2 regions of the Enterobacter sp. AC1 genome follow, and region 2 is predicted to be linked to the other one. Evidence: predicted binding sites of a transcription regulator. Region 2 holds the regulator's gene; the other holds the start of a gene.

Region 1 (7,936 bases), on a different contig from region 2:
GGTCTGAAAGACGTGACCACTGGTGACACCCTGTGTGACCCGGATCACCCGATCATTCTGGAGCGTATGGAATTCCCTGAGCCGGTAATCTCCATCGCGGTTGAACCAAAAACCAAAGCTGACCAGGAAAAAATGGGTCTGGCTCTGGGCCGTCTGGCGAAAGAAGACCCATCATTCCGCGTATGGACTGATGAAGAATCTAACCAGACCATCATCGCTGGTATGGGTGAACTGCACCTGGACATCATCGTTGACCGTATGAAGCGTGAATTCAACGTTGAAGCGAACGTGGGTAAACCTCAGGTTGCTTACCGCGAAGCGATTCGTGCGAAAGTTACCGATGTTGAAGGTAAACACGCTAAGCAGTCTGGTGGTCGCGGTCAGTACGGTCACGTTGTGATCGACATGTACCCACTGGAGCCGGGCTCTAACCCTAAAGGTTACGAGTTCATCAACGACATCAAAGGTGGTGTAATTCCTGGCGAATACATCCCAGCCGTTGATAAAGGCATTCAGGAACAGCTGAAAGCGGGCCCTCTGGCTGGCTATCCGGTTGTTGACATGGGTGTTCGTCTGCACTTCGGTTCTTACCACGACGTTGACTCCTCTGAACTGGCGTTTAAACTGGCTGCGTCTATTGCCTTTAAAGAAGGCTTTAAGAAAGCAAAACCAGTTCTGCTTGAGCCAATCATGAAGGTTGAAGTAGAAACTCCTGAAGAGAACACCGGTGACGTTATCGGTGACTTGAGCCGTCGTCGCGGTATGCTGCGTGGTCAGGAATCCGAAGTAACTGGCGTTAAGATCCACGCTGAAGTTCCGCTGTCTGAAATGTTCGGATATGCAACTCAGCTGCGTTCTCTGACCAAAGGTCGTGCATCATACACCATGGAATTCCTGAAGTATGATGATGCGCCTAACAACGTTGCTCAGGCCGTTATTGAAGCCCGTGGTAAGTAATCCACAGGATTAAAACCTAAGTCCCGTGCTCTCTCCAGAGGGGAGAGCACTATAGTAAGGAATATAGCCGTGTCTAAAGAAAAATTTGAACGTACAAAACCGCACGTCAACGTTGGTACTATCGGCCACGTTGACCATGGTAAAACTACCCTGACTGCTGCAATCACTACCGTTCTGGCAAAAACCTACGGTGGTTCTGCTCGTGCATTCGACCAGATCGATAACGCACCAGAAGAAAAAGCTCGTGGTATCACCATCAACACTTCCCACGTTGAATATGACACCCCGACTCGCCACTACGCACACGTAGACTGCCCAGGCCACGCCGACTATGTTAAAAACATGATCACCGGTGCTGCGCAGATGGACGGCGCGATCCTGGTTGTTGCTGCGACTGACGGCCCAATGCCTCAGACTCGTGAGCACATCCTGCTGGGTCGTCAGGTAGGCGTTCCTTTCATCATCGTGTTCCTGAACAAATGCGACATGGTTGATGACGAAGAGCTGCTGGAACTGGTAGAGATGGAAGTTCGTGAACTGCTGTCTCAGTACGACTTCCCAGGCGACGATACCCCAATCGTTCGTGGTTCTGCTCTGAAAGCGCTGGAAGGCGAAGCAGAGTGGGAAGCGAAAATCATCGAACTGGCTGGCTTCCTGGATTCTTACATCCCAGAACCAGAGCGTGCGATTGACAAGCCATTCCTGCTGCCAATCGAAGACGTATTCTCCATCTCCGGTCGTGGTACCGTTGTTACCGGTCGTGTAGAGCGCGGTATCATCAAAGTTGGTGAAGAAGTTGAAATCGTTGGTATCAAAGAGACTGCTAAGTCTACCTGTACTGGCGTTGAAATGTTCCGCAAACTGCTGGACGAAGGCCGTGCTGGTGAGAACGTTGGTGTTCTGCTGCGTGGTATCAAACGTGAAGAAATCGAACGTGGTCAGGTACTGGCGAAGCCAGGCTCAATCAAGCCACACACCAAGTTCGAATCTGAAGTGTACATCCTGTCCAAAGACGAAGGCGGCCGTCATACTCCGTTCTTCAAAGGCTACCGTCCACAGTTCTACTTCCGTACAACTGACGTGACCGGTACCATCGAACTGCCAGAAGGCGTTGAGATGGTAATGCCAGGCGACAACATCAAGATGGTTGTGACTCTGATCCACCCAATCGCGATGGACGACGGTCTGCGTTTCGCAATCCGTGAAGGCGGCCGTACCGTTGGCGCGGGCGTTGTTGCTAAAGTTCTGGGCTAATTAATTATCCCCGAATAAAAAAAGGACGCTTCGGCGTCCTTTTTTGTTTTCTGTCGCTAAGGATTTGTCACAAAATTCCGCATTTTTTGCCCGCTCCCGCCCCGTATTCCGGCGCTTGTGCTATTGTAATCATAACCATTCTCACTTACACTTTGCGCATATTTTGAACGGGAGTCTCTATGTACGTTTGTTTATGTAATGGTGTAAGTGACAAAAAAATACGTCAGGCCGTTCGCCAGTTTCAACCTCAGTCATTTCAGCAGCTTCGCAAGTTTGTTCCGGTTGGAAATCAATGCGGTAAATGTGTACGTGCTGCGCGAGAGATCATGCAGGACGAATTGATGCAGATCCCGGAATACAAAGAGATCGCGTAAGCGCCTATCTTTTTTTTGACATCCCTGTAGCCCGATCTACGCTTCAATGAGTGGAAGCGGAGGGACTATATAATGAAAGGTGATGTTAAAATCATAAGTTATCTCAATAAATTATTGGGAAATGAGCTTGTCGCAATCAACCAGTACTTTCTTCACGCAAGAATGTTCAAAAACTGGGGACTTAAGCGTTTAAACGACGTTGAGTACCATGAGTCGATTGATGAAATGAAACACGCTGATAAATATATCGAGCGTATTTTATTCCTTGAAGGCATTCCTAACCTGCAGGATCTCGGAAAGCTGGGCATCGGAGAAGACGTCGAAGAGATGCTTCGTTCCGACCTTAGGCTGGAACTTGAAGGTGCCAAAGATCTCCGTGAAGCCATTGCCTATGCCGACAGCGTACATGACTACGTCAGCCGCGATATGATGATCCAGATCCTGGCCGATGAAGAAGGTCACATTGACTGGCTGGAAACGGAACTGGATCTGATTGCTAAAATCGGCCTGCAGAACTACCTACAGTCGCAGATCAAAGTGGAAGAGTAACCACCGTCTTCCAGCCTACGCATAAACCCGCTGCCGCCAGAAATGGCCCAAAAGGCAGTGGGTTTTTTAATGCCCCTTTATCAGGCGTGAGAAACGAAAATACAAGAATGCTAAGTAGCGCCATAAGCGCAGCGAGTAACGCCAGCGAGGGCAGCATGCACCAGCCATGCCATGCACCAAGCGCCGCCAGGTATTTTACATCGCCATATCCCATCCCTTCACGCCGGCAGATAAACCGATACCCCCAATAAATAATGGCAAAGCCGATATATCCAGCCATCGCACCTACTACCGCACTCGGCAAAAAATCAGGGTGGACACAGAGCTGAAAGAGCAGGCCCGTCCATAGCAGCGGGCAGAGAAATTTATCGGGAAGCAGTCCGTAGCGAATATCTGCACGGACAAGAAAGGTAGTCAGCGAAAAATAGACCAGCAAAAAGGGGAGGGTGGTTAACATGGAAAAGGCCTCAAAAGGGTTTGAGCGCATACTCGTTATAATCGGCCTGGCCGGCAATCCAGAAAAACGACAATTGCGTAGGGGCTCCAGACAAAGCATTGAGAAGGGATACATTGCGTAAAAAGTTGTGCGCCTTTACGCATACTGCGCCTCAGGCGCTTAATTTCTAAACGGCACTTGCGTCTTGCCCAGATTTACGTATAATGCGCGGGCTTGTCGTAATTGACGGCGGGTTCAATCAGAACCAGAGTAGCTCATTTTGTTACTCAACAATGCTCCCAATTGGGGGGCTACGTAAGAACGGTTACACTCTCCCATCAATCGTAATGGGTTTGAGGAGTAATCATTTTCGTTTATAAAATAATTGGAGCTCTGGTCTCATGCAGAACCAAAGAATCCGTATCCGCCTTAAAGCGTTTGATCATCGTCTGATCGATCAATCAACCGCGGAAATCGTCGAGACTGCTAAGCGCACTGGTGCGCAAGTCCGTGGTCCGATCCCGCTGCCGACCCGCAAAGAGCGCTTCACCGTTCTGATCTCCCCGCACGTCAACAAAGACGCGCGCGATCAGTACGAAATCCGCACTCACAAGCGTCTGGTTGACATCGTTGAGCCAACTGAGAAAACCGTTGATGCTCTGATGCGTCTGGATCTGGCTGCCGGTGTAGACGTGCAGATCAGCCTGGGTTAATCAGGTCATCGAGCGATTGAGAGGTTGATACAATGATTGGTTTAGTCGGTAAAAAAGTGGGCATGACCCGCATCTTCACTGAAGATGGCGTTTCTATCCCAGTAACCGTAATCGAAGTTGAAGCAAACCGCGTTACTCAGGTTAAAGATCTGGCTAACGATGGCTACCGCGCTGTTCAGGTGACCACTGGTGCTAAAAAAGCTAACCGTGTAACCAAACCAGAAGCGGGTCACTTCGCTAAAGCTGGCGTAGAAGCTGGCCGTGGTCTGTGGGAATTCCGTCTTGCTGAAGGCGAAGAGTTCACTGTAGGTCAGGACATTAGCGTTGAGCTGTTTGCTGACGTTAAAAAAGTTGACGTAACCGGTACCTCTAAAGGTAAAGGTTTTGCTGGTACCGTTAAGCGCTGGAACTTCCGTACCCAGGACGCTACTCACGGTAACTCCTTGTCTCACCGCGTTCCGGGTTCTATCGGTCAGAACCAGACTCCGGGCAAAGTGTTCAAAGGCAAGAAAATGGCAGGTCAGCTGGGTAACGAACGTGTGACCGTTCAGAGCCTGGACGTAGTACGTGTTGACGCTGAGCGCAACCTGCTGCTGGTTAAAGGTGCAGTTCCGGGTGCAACCGGTAGCGACCTGATCGTTAAACCAGCTGTGAAGGCGTAAGGGGATAGCAATGGAATTAGTATTGAAAGACGCGCAGAGCGCGCTGACTGTTTCCGAAACTACCTTCGGTCGTGATTTCAACGAAGCGCTGGTTCACCAGGTTGTTGTTGCTTATGCAGCTGGTGCTCGTCAGGGTACTCGTGCTCAGAAGACTCGTGCTGAAGTAACTGGTTCTGGCAAAAAGCCATGGCGCCAGAAAGGTACCGGCCGTGCGCGTTCAGGTTCTATCAAGAGCCCGATCTGGCGTTCAGGTGGCGTGACCTTCGCTGCGCGTCCACAGGACCACAGTCAAAAAGTTAACAAAAAGATGTACCGCGGCGCGCTGAAAAGCATTCTGTCCGAACTGGTACGTCAGGATCGTCTGATCGTTGTCGAATCATTCTCTGTAGAAGCGCCTAAAACTAAGCTGCTGGCACAGAAACTGAAAGACATGGCTCTGGAAGATGTGCTGATCATCACCGGTGAGCTGGACGAGAACCTGTTCCTGGCCGCACGTAACCTGCACAAGGTTGACGTACGCGACGCGACTGGTATCGACCCGGTTAGCCTGATCGCCTTCGACAAAGTCGTAATGACTGCTGATGCTGTTAAGCAAGTTGAGGAGATGCTGGCATGATTCGTGAAGAACGTCTGCTGAAGGTGCTTCGCGCACCGCACGTTTCTGAAAAAGCGTCTACTGCGATGGAAAAAACAAACACCATCGTTCTCAAAGTTGCTAAAGACGCGACCAAAGCAGAGATCAAAGCTGCTGTGCAGAAACTGTTTGAAGTCGAAGTCGAAGTCGTTAACACCCTGGTAGTTAAAGGGAAAGTTAAACGTCACGGACAGCGTATCGGTCGTCGTAGCGACTGGAAAAAAGCTTACGTCACCCTGAAAGAAGGCCAGAATCTGGACTTCGTTGGCGGCGCTGAGTAAGTCGGAGGAGTAATACAATGGCAGTTGTTAAATGTAAACCGACATCTCCGGGTCGTCGCCACGTAGTTAAAGTGGTTAACCCTGAGCTGCACAAGGGCAAACCTTTTGCTCCGTTGCTGGAAAAAAACAGCAAATCCGGTGGTCGTAACAACAATGGCCGTATCACCACTCGTCACATCGGTGGTGGCCACAAGCAGGCTTATCGTATTGTTGACTTCAAACGCAACAAAGACGGTATCCCAGCAGTTGTTGAACGTCTTGAGTACGATCCGAACCGTTCCGCGAACATCGCGCTGGTTCTGTACAAAGACGGCGAACGCCGTTACATCCTGGCCCCTAAAGGCCTGAAAGCTGGCGACCAGATTCAGTCTGGCGTTGATGCTGCAATCAAAGCAGGCAACACCCTGCCGATGCGCAATATCCCGGTTGGTTCTACCGTTCATAACGTAGAAATGAAACCAGGTAAAGGCGGTCAGCTGGCGCGTTCCGCTGGTACTTACGTTCAGATCGTTGCTCGTGACGGTGCTTATGTCACCCTGCGTCTGCGTTCTGGTGAAATGCGTAAAGTCGAAGCAGACTGCCGCGCTACTCTGGGCGAAGTTGGCAATGCTGAGCATATGCTGCGCGTTCTGGGTAAAGCAGGTGCTGCACGCTGGCGTGGTGTTCGTCCTACCGTTCGCGGTACTGCGATGAACCCAGTCGATCACCCACATGGTGGTGGTGAAGGTCGTAACTTTGGTAAGCACCCGGTAACTCCGTGGGGCGTTCAGACCAAAGGTAAGAAGACCCGCAGCAACAAGCGTACTGATAAATTTATCGTACGTCGCCGTAGCAAATAATTTTAGAGGATAAGCCATGCCACGTTCTCTCAAGAAAGGTCCTTTTATTGACCTGCACTTGCTGAAGAAGGTAGAGAAAGCGGTGGAAAGCGGAGACAAGAAGCCCCTGCGCACTTGGTCCCGTCGTTCAACGATCTTTCCTAACATGATCGGTTTGACCATCGCTGTCCATAATGGTCGTCAGCACGTTCCAGTCTTTGTTACCGACGAAATGGTTGGTCACAAACTGGGTGAATTCGCACCGACTCGTACTTATCGCGGCCACGCTGCTGATAAAAAAGCGAAGAAGAAATAAGGTAGGAGGAAGAGATGGAAACTTTAGCTCAACATCGCCATGCTCGTTCTTCTGCTCAGAAGGTTCGCCTTGTTGCTGACCTGATTCGCGGTAAGAAAGTGTCGCAGGCCCTGGACATCCTGACCTATACCAACAAGAAAGCTGCGGTATTGGTCAAGAAAGTACTGGAATCTGCCATTGCTAACGCTGAACACAACGATGGCGCTGACATCGACGATCTGAAAGTCGCGAAAATTTTCGTAGATGAAGGCCCAAGCATGAAGCGCATTATGCCGCGTGCGAAAGGTCGTGCAGATCGCATCCTGAAGCGCACCAGCCACATTACTGTGGTTGTGTCCGATCGCTGAGACTCTGGAGACTAGCAATGGGTCAGAAAGTACATCCTAATGGTATTCGCCTGGGTATTGTAAAACCATGGAACTCTACCTGGTTTGCGAACACCAAAGAATTCGCTGACAACCTGGACAGCGATTTTAAAGTACGTCAGTACCTGACTAAGGAACTGGCTAAAGCGTCTGTATCTCGTATCGTTATCGAGCGTCCAGCTAAGAGCATCCGTGTGACTATTCACACTGCTCGCCCTGGCATCGTTATCGGTAAGAAAGGCGAAGACGTAGAAAAACTGCGCAAGGTCGTAGCGGATATCGCTGGCGTTCCTGCACAGATCAATATCGCTGAAGTTCGTAAGCCTGAACTGGACGCTAAATTGGTTGCTGACAGCATCACTTCTCAGCTGGAACGTCGCGTTATGTTCCGTCGTGCTATGAAGCGTGCTGTACAGAACGCAATGCGTCTGGGCGCTAAAGGTATCAAAGTTGAAGTTAGCGGCCGTCTGGGCGGCGCGGAAATCGCACGTACCGAATGGTACCGCGAAGGTCGCGTACCGCTGCACACTCTGCGTGCTGACATTGACTACAACACCTCTGAAGCGCACACCACTTA
Region 2 (7,936 bases):
CGGAAATTTTAAGCATGCGCCGTAAAATGTCGGACGCGCTCTCCCCGATATGCCGCGTCTGGCTGGCAATATACTGATAGAGTTCGTCATCAACTTCGATTGTTTTCATCTTAATCCAGTGCGATTTCTTATCTGAATACAAGTCATTGGGATTATAGGGTCAAATCCCAACAGCGGATAGCGTCAAACCCGGTTGGCAGCAAAAGTCAGATTAAACTGGAACCTTGCAGCCGGGCGGCAGAATGGTCAACATGATACCCTAACCTGACATACGTAAAAAAAGAACTTTGCCATGAAATTGAATACCCGAGCGCAAACTGCACAATCGCCGAACAATAATTCTCCCATCGTACTGGTTCACGGGCTTTTTGGCAGCCTGGATAACCTGGGCGTGCTGGCGCGCGATCTGGTTACCGACCACGATATTTTACAGGTCGATATGCGCAATCACGGTCTTTCCGGGCGTTCAGACGAAATGACCTACGCCGCGATGGCACAGGATCTGCTGGATACGCTGGACGCCAACGGCCTGCAGAAGGTAACACTCATCGGGCATTCAATGGGCGGCAAAGCGGTAATGGCCCTGACGGCGCTTGCGCCGGAACGTATTAACGGCCTGGTGGTAATTGATGTCGCGCCCGTGGATTATGACGTCCGCCGTCACGACGAGATTTTTGCTGCCATCAATGCGGTCACTGAAGCGGGCGCTGCGACCCGCCAGCAGGCGGCTGCGGTCATGCGTGACCATCTTGATGAAGAAGGCGTCGTGCAGTTCCTGCTGAAGTCGTTTGTTGACGGACAATGGCGTTTTAACGTGCCGGTGCTCTGGGCGCAGTACAATAATATCGTGGGCTGGGAAACGGTACCTGCCTGGCCACACCCTACCCTCTTCATTCGTGGCGGTAACTCTCCTTATGTTACCGACGCGTACCGCGACACCTTGCTGGCACAATTCCCGCAGGCGCGCGCCCACGTGATTGCCGGGGCCGGACACTGGGTTCATGCTGAAAAACCTGATGCCGTGTTGCGCGCCATTCGCCGCTATCTTGCTGATACTGCAAATTGATTAAAAAGAGAGCGACTGGAAGGCTGCGGGCTTCCAGTCGTTGGCGTGCCGTTTTTGGTGATGTATGATGGCGCGCTTATCGCCCGGGCATTAGCAGGGCGGCGTGTTTCCCCCGAAGTCTCAGAATCATGGCCAAAGAACAAACGGACCGTACGACACTAGATCTGTTCGCGAATGAGCGTCGACCGGGACGACCCAAGACGAATCCGCTCTCGCGCGATGAACAGCTGCGTATCAATAAACGCAATCAGCTTAAACGCGATAAAAATCGTGGGCTTAAGCGTGTCGAACTGAAGCTTAACGCCGACGCCGTCGATGCGCTTAACGAGCTGGCTGACGCGCGGAATATCAGCCGCAGCGAGCTCATTGAAGAGATGTTGATCGCCCAGCTTGAGACGTTACGCAGCCAGGCATAAGTCTGAAAATCCCCTTTATCGCCCTTTTCATGTAGCACAGAGTGCAGTCCTGCGCGATAGCTGTTTCCGCAGGGTTGCCAGTTCTGCTATTATTGCCCTTATCCGTGGCCAAATTGCGCCACCATACTATTAAGTTTCAAGAGGTTATTTTACTCATGGCAATCATCGGCATTTTCTTTGGCAGTGATACCGGCAATACCGAAAATATCGCAAAAAACATTCAAAAACAGCTCGGTAAAGACGTTGCTGATGTGCATGACATCGCCAAGAGCAGCAAAGAAGATCTCGAAGGCTATGACATTCTTCTGTTGGGTATTCCAACCTGGTACTACGGTGAAGCCCAGTGCGACTGGGATGATTTCTTCCCGACGCTGGAAGAAGTCGACTTCAACGGAAAGCTGGTCGCCCTGTTTGGCTGCGGCGATCAGGAAGACTACGCCGAGTACTTCTGTGACGCGCTGGGGACTATCCGCGACATCATTGAGCCGAATGGCGCAGCGATCGTTGGCCACTGGCCAACTGCCGGTTACCACTTCGAAGCGTCTAAAGGCCTGGCCGATGACGATCATTTCGTGGGTCTGGCCATTGATGAAGACCGTCAGCCAGAGCTGACGGCAGAGCGCGTTGAGAAATGGGTTAAGCAGATCCGTGAGGAACTGCACCTGGACGATATTCTTAACGCCTGATTTCTTCCGCGGCGCAGCGGCGGCTGCGCCAGTGCTCCAGGTCAAACCGATTAAATTAATCGCTACAATCTTTTAACTTTTTCGTCCAGACCTGTACAATGTCTCCCTGATAAACGTGGTTTTCCTTTGAACAAGTTTGTTGGTGATACCACGTTTTTATAAGCATATTTTGCCTGAGACTTGCAGTTTTCATTTAGCCATGGCAGTTCTATAATGAGACGCATTATCCCGGGTGCATTTTCTGTCACTTCCTACAGAAGTGAATCGTTTAGCAACAGGACAGATTCCGCATGACTGACAACAATACCGCATTAAAGAAGGCTGGCCTGAAAGTTACGCTTCCTCGGTTAAAAATCCTCGAAGTGCTTCAGGGTCCAGACAATCACCATGTCAGTGCGGAAGACCTCTACAAACGTCTTATCGACATGGGTGAAGAGATTGGGCTGGCTACCGTCTATCGCGTGCTGAACCAGTTTGACGACGCGGGCATTGTTACCCGTCATAATTTCGAAGGCGGTAAATCTGTTTTCGAACTGACCCAGCAGCAGCACCACGATCACCTGATCTGCCTCGATTGCGGCAAGGTCATTGAATTTAGCGATGATTCCATTGAATCACGTCAGCGTGAAATCGCCGCGCGTCATGGCATCCGCCTGACCAACCACAGCCTGTACCTTTACGGTCACTGCGCTGAAGGCGACTGCCGCGAAGATGACCACGCGCACGACGCAAAATAATCAGTATTCATACTCTGAGCCAGCCGCAAGGTTGGCTTTTTTTTTTCCTGTTTTCAGGCATAAAAAAGCCCGGTAAGCTTAGCGCCACCGGGCATGATAACAGCAGGTTAATTACTGTTACTGCTGCGGATCTCTTTCCAGATCTGGTCGCAACGCTTCGCCACTTCCTGATCGTTACCGGTTTTACGCGCCTGGATACAGGCCTGGTAATCCATCACGCGAACATTTTCCTGCGTTGCGAACTGTTCATGCGCTTTCTCTTTTTTCAGCACATTCAACACGCTCTGGCAGGCCTGAATTTTCTCCGGCGAGCCTTCAGCGGTATTGATGCACGCGCTGTAGGCCTCCTTGAGACGGGAGTCTTCTTGAGGGGCCTGAGTCTGAGCACACGCCACCAGCCCCGACGCCAGCAGCGCGACAATTACGATTTTTTTTATCATGTGCAGTCTCCGGTCCGGCGGGCGCTAACCCGCCGGACGATTCATCAGAAGATGGTGAACGGTGCGATAACCATGAATTTCACGTCACGTTCGTCCTGGAAGATGTTGCCGTAACCGCCCGCATAGCTCGGGATATCGGAGTGGTTGTCATACTGGGTGAAGTGCAGTTTGAACATCGTGCCTTTCGCGCGACCATCCTGCAGGGTATAGATAGCATCCAGGCTGTAGGAGGACTCTTTCAGACGATAGTTTGGATCGTAGTAGGCATCCGGTGTTGCCATATCGGCAGGTTTTGCATCCCAGGCGTAAGCGTAAGAGGCACCCACGGCCCAGCCAGGCAGATTCCAGTTTTTGAGGTCATACATTGCGCCGAAGAAGACCGCTTTCTCGCCGTCGGCGTTGAAGTCGGAACGGTTATCCCACCAGATATCCAGGCGGCCGTTGGACGATGCATAGGTCGGGGTCATACGCTGCAGGAAGTACCCCTGCTGCCCTTCCGCCTTAACCCATGTGCCTTCCAGGCGCAAATCAACCTGACCGACCTTGTAGCCGAAGGTCAGCGCCTGTAACCACGCGGTGCCGTCATAAATATCATTGACGCCACCGTTGCTGACCTTGTCGCGCGTACCGTAGAACTGGTAGCTGGTGCTCAGCGGGCTACCCGCGACATCAAACTTATAGCTGGCCTTGGCAAAGTACTGATCGACATAATCTTGCGCCTGGCCAAATGCGGCTTCGAGAACCAGATCGTTTTTGAAGTCGTATTTCGCACCCAGCGAGTGCAGATAATCTACTTTGGTTTTCTTATCGTTCTGGTAGAACTTGTCCATTTCGATGTGCCATGGTGCTTTATACTCGTTGGTCCACATATAAGAGAAGCTCAACGCACCCGCATCACCGTAGTCAAAGTTCGCCCCGGCTTCTGCCCCCTGATAGGTACCCGGCATAAAGCTCCAGTGCGGCGCTAACAGCGTCTGGCCGGTTGGCTGAATATAGCCACCGCGCGCCCATACCGGGCCGTATTTAAATTTCGCTGCGGCCTTATAAAGGCTGATTCCGCTCTTATCCCCGGACCAGTCTTCTTTATAGGCTTTGTTGCTGGAGGAGAAGGCAATTTCGTTCGGGTGGCCGCTGTCGCCGTTTTCCGCCATTTCGATTGCGGTGAACGCAGCAATATCCAGACCGAACATATCCGCGGCATAACCCGACTGGAAGTCCAGGTTGGCGTTCCAGGTGGAGTGAGAAAGGTTAGTTTTGTATTTGTCTTCAGTGACGTCTTTACGGTCACGTTCACGCTGCCAGTAATAAATACCGCCCGTGAGGGTAGAATCTTCGATGAAACCCGCGGCTTTCGCCTCTGGTGTAACGACCAGGCCCGACATTGCTGTCACACCGGCAATAGCCAGCGCCAGCGCACTACGTTTGCCACTGAACGTACGCATAGATTATTCCTCTTTGACGAATTAAAACGCCTGAAACGGCGAAAATAAAAAAGACCAAATGGTCAGGGGTAGTTATAAATACCCTCGAATTAACTACCGTCTTTAGGTTATTTTTCGCGACGCGAATTATCAATGCTTTTCAGCGGACAAAAGTCAGGATTATGACGAAGTGCACATAATTGGTAGTGCTTTGTAACATTTACCGGAGGGCGAGATTTGGCGGGGCAAGCCATTAAATTTCAGAGGGTAAGATCGTTAATTGCTGTTACTTTTTACAAATTGCGTATTGATGATAAAAAACAAACTTTTTTCAGAAAAATAAGTAGCACCACATTGACCTGATATTTTCCACGATATTATTACCCCCCTGCTTTAACGATATGATCGTTAAATAAAAAAACGCCGCAATAAGCGGCGTTTGTCTCTCATTGACCAATGCAGCGTTATTATTCGCCGATTTTGGTCCAGGTATCACGCAGACCCACGGTACGGTTAAATACCGGTTTTTCCACCGTGCTGTAACGGCTGTCCAGGCAGAAGTAACCTTCACGCTCGAACTGGAACGCTTTACCCGCTTCAGCGGCTTTCAGGGAAGGCTCCGCATAACCCTGCTTGATCACCAGAGATTCCGGGTTGATGGTCGCCAGGAAGTCTTCAGCAGCACCCGGGTTTGGCACGCTGAACAGACGATCGTACAGACGAATTTCCACCGGCAGCGCGTGGGATGCGCTCACCCAGTGAATAACGCCTTTCACCTTGCGGCCGTCCGCCGGATCTTTACTCAGCGTTTCAGCGTCATATGAACAGAAGATGGTGGTGATGTTACCTTCCGCGTCTTTCTCTACGCGCTCTGCCTTGATGACGTAGGCATTACGCAGACGCACCTCTTTACCCAACACCAGACGCTTGTACTGCTTGTTGGCTTCTTCGCGGAAGTCAGCGCGGTCGATCCAGATTTCACCGCTGAACGGCACGTCACGGCTGCCCATTTCCGGCTTATTCGGATGGTTAGGCATGGAGACCAGCTCGCTTTCACCCTGCGGATAGTTCTCGATAACCAGCTTCACCGGATCGATGACCGCCATCGCGCGCGGTGCGTTTTCGTTGAGGTCTTCGCGAATGCAGGATTCCAGAGAAGCCATTTCAATGGTGTTGTCCTGCTTGGTCACGCCGATACGTTTGCAGAACTCACGAATAGACGCGGCAGTATAACCACGACGACGCAGACCAGAGATGGTCGGCATACGCGGGTCGTCCCAGCCCTCAACGTGCTTGTCGGTCACCAGCAGGTTCAGCTTACGCTTGGACATCACGGTGTATTCCAGATTCAGACGAGAGAACTCGTACTGACGCGGATGCACAGGAATGGTGATGTTATCCAGTACCCAGTCATACAGACGGCGGTTGTCCTGGAACTCCAGCGTACACAGGGAGTGGGTGATGCCTTCCAGCGCATCGCTGATGCAGTGGGTGAAGTCGTACATCGGGTAGATGCACCACTTGTTACCGGTCTGGTGGTGTTCAGCAAATTTAATACGGTACAGCACCGGATCGCGCATCACGATGAACGGAGACGCCATATCGATTTTGGCACGCAGGCAGGCTTTGCCCTCTTCGAAGCCACCGGCACGCATTTTTTCAAACAGCGCCAGGTTCTCTTCCACGCTGCGATCGCGGAACGGGCTGTTTTTGCCCGGTGCGGTCAGCGTACCGCGATATTCACGGATCTCGTCAGCAGACAGCTCGTCGACGTACGCCAGACCTTTGTTGATAAGCTCTACCGCATAGGCGTACAGCTGATCAAAATAGTCAGAGGAGTAGCAGATATCGCCAGACCAGTTGAAGCCCAGCCATTGCACGTCGTTCTTAATGGACTCAACGTATTCGATGTCTTCTTTTACTGGGTTGGTGTCATCGAAACGTAGGTTGCACTGCCCCTGATAGTCCTGGGCAATGCCAAAGTTCAGGCAGATAGATTTTGCATGCCCGATATGCAGGTAGCCATTTGGCTCCGGCGGGAAGCGGGTATGAATTGTGGTGTGCTTACCACTGGCCAGATCTTCATCGATGATCTGACGAATAAAGTTACTCGGGCGGGCTTCTGCCTCACTCATCGTGGATTCCTCAAAGCGTAAACAACGTATAACGGCATATGATCTTATAAGCCGGACGTAGTGACAACCCTTAAAACGGCTCTGAAGAAAATAATGGGGGCATTTGCTGCAAAAAAAAGCGGCGGAGGATATCCCCCGCCGCTTAAGGCATGACTCTACTCAGGAGCGATTACTTGCCTTTAATCTCATACAGCGGCGTTTGACCCGCAACCACCTGACCTTTCGCCTGGATGACCAGGCCACTGAAGTCGTCGATGTTGCTGCAAACCACCGGGCTTATCATGGAGCGCGCGTTGGCGTTCAGGAAGTCCAGATCCATTTCCAGAACCGGCTGACCGGCCACCACTTCAGCGCCCTCTTCCACCAGGCGAGTAAAGCCCTGACCGTTCAGCGCAACGGTATCGATACCCATGTGGACAACGATCTCCGCGCCATTTTCGGTTTCGAGGCAGAACGCGTGGTTGGTGTTGAAGATTTTCACGATGGTACCGGCAGCAGGAGACACAACGGTTTTGTCCGTTGGTTTCACCGCAACACCGTCACCGACCGCTTTGCTGGCGAACGCTTCATCAGGCACCTGCTCAATCGCAACGACCTCACCGGTGACGGGAGATACCAGCGCGGCAACCGTTTTGGCGTTAGGTACCGCCTGCGGTTTTGCAGCAGCAGGGGCCGCAGCGGGCGCAGCGCTTGCTTCAGCGGCTGCAACCGGGCCGGTCGTTTTCATTGCGTTGGCAATTTTTTCCGCAACGAAGCCGACGATAATCTGCACGCTGGTTTTGTTCAGGCGGATAACACCGGACGCGCCCAGGCGTTTTGCCAGCGCTTCGTTTACCAGAGAAGAATCTTTCACGTTCAGACGCAGACGGGTGATACAGGCATCAATGCCGGTCAGGTTGTCAGAACCGCCAACAGCTGCAATGTACTGACGCGCCAGGCCTGATACGTCCTGATCCTGAACACCGCTCACGTTCACATCCTGACCATCCGCTTCGCTACCGGCCACGGCCAGTTCACGACCCGGGGTCATCAGGT

What was found. The regulator Fur, encoded in region 2, represses iron uptake genes when iron is present. The targets are predictions, from matches to a motif close to ATAATAATGAGAACNACTATCAA.
Region 1: a site for Fur is predicted at 2,334-2,356, ahead of bfd (bacterioferritin-associated ferredoxin). Genes of this name have one in related genera too.

What each region holds. Positions count from the first base shown of each region.
Region 1 covers NZ_JBNDIZ010000008.1:20,508-28,443, reverse strand. Annotated here, with positions in the region: gene fusA (elongation factor G) at 1-957, shown strand, start outside; gene tuf (elongation factor Tu) at 1,027-2,211, shown strand; gene bfd (bacterioferritin-associated ferredoxin) at 2,391-2,585, shown strand; gene bfr (bacterioferritin) at 2,658-3,134, shown strand; gene M2433_RS19635 (prepilin peptidase) at 3,118-3,591, opposite strand; gene rpsJ (30S ribosomal protein S10) at 3,972-4,283, shown strand; gene rplC (50S ribosomal protein L3) at 4,316-4,945, shown strand; gene rplD (50S ribosomal protein L4) at 4,956-5,561, shown strand; gene rplW (50S ribosomal protein L23) at 5,558-5,860, shown strand; gene rplB (50S ribosomal protein L2) at 5,878-6,699, shown strand; gene rpsS (30S ribosomal protein S19) at 6,716-6,994, shown strand; gene rplV (50S ribosomal protein L22) at 7,009-7,341, shown strand; gene rpsC (30S ribosomal protein S3) at 7,359-7,936, shown strand, end outside.
Region 2 covers NZ_JBNDIZ010000002.1:398,680-406,615, reverse strand. Annotated here, with positions in the region: gene seqA (replication initiation negative regulator SeqA) at 1-109, opposite strand, end outside; gene ybfF (esterase) at 293-1,066, shown strand; gene ybfE (LexA regulated protein) at 1,195-1,482, shown strand; gene fldA (flavodoxin FldA) at 1,638-2,168, shown strand; gene fur (ferric iron uptake transcriptional regulator) at 2,459-2,905, shown strand; gene chiQ (ChiQ/YbfN family lipoprotein) at 3,013-3,342, opposite strand; gene chiP (chitoporin ChiP) at 3,390-4,787, opposite strand; gene glnS (glutamine--tRNA ligase) at 5,234-6,901, opposite strand; gene nagE (N-acetylglucosamine-specific PTS transporter subunit IIBC) at 7,071-7,936, opposite strand, start outside.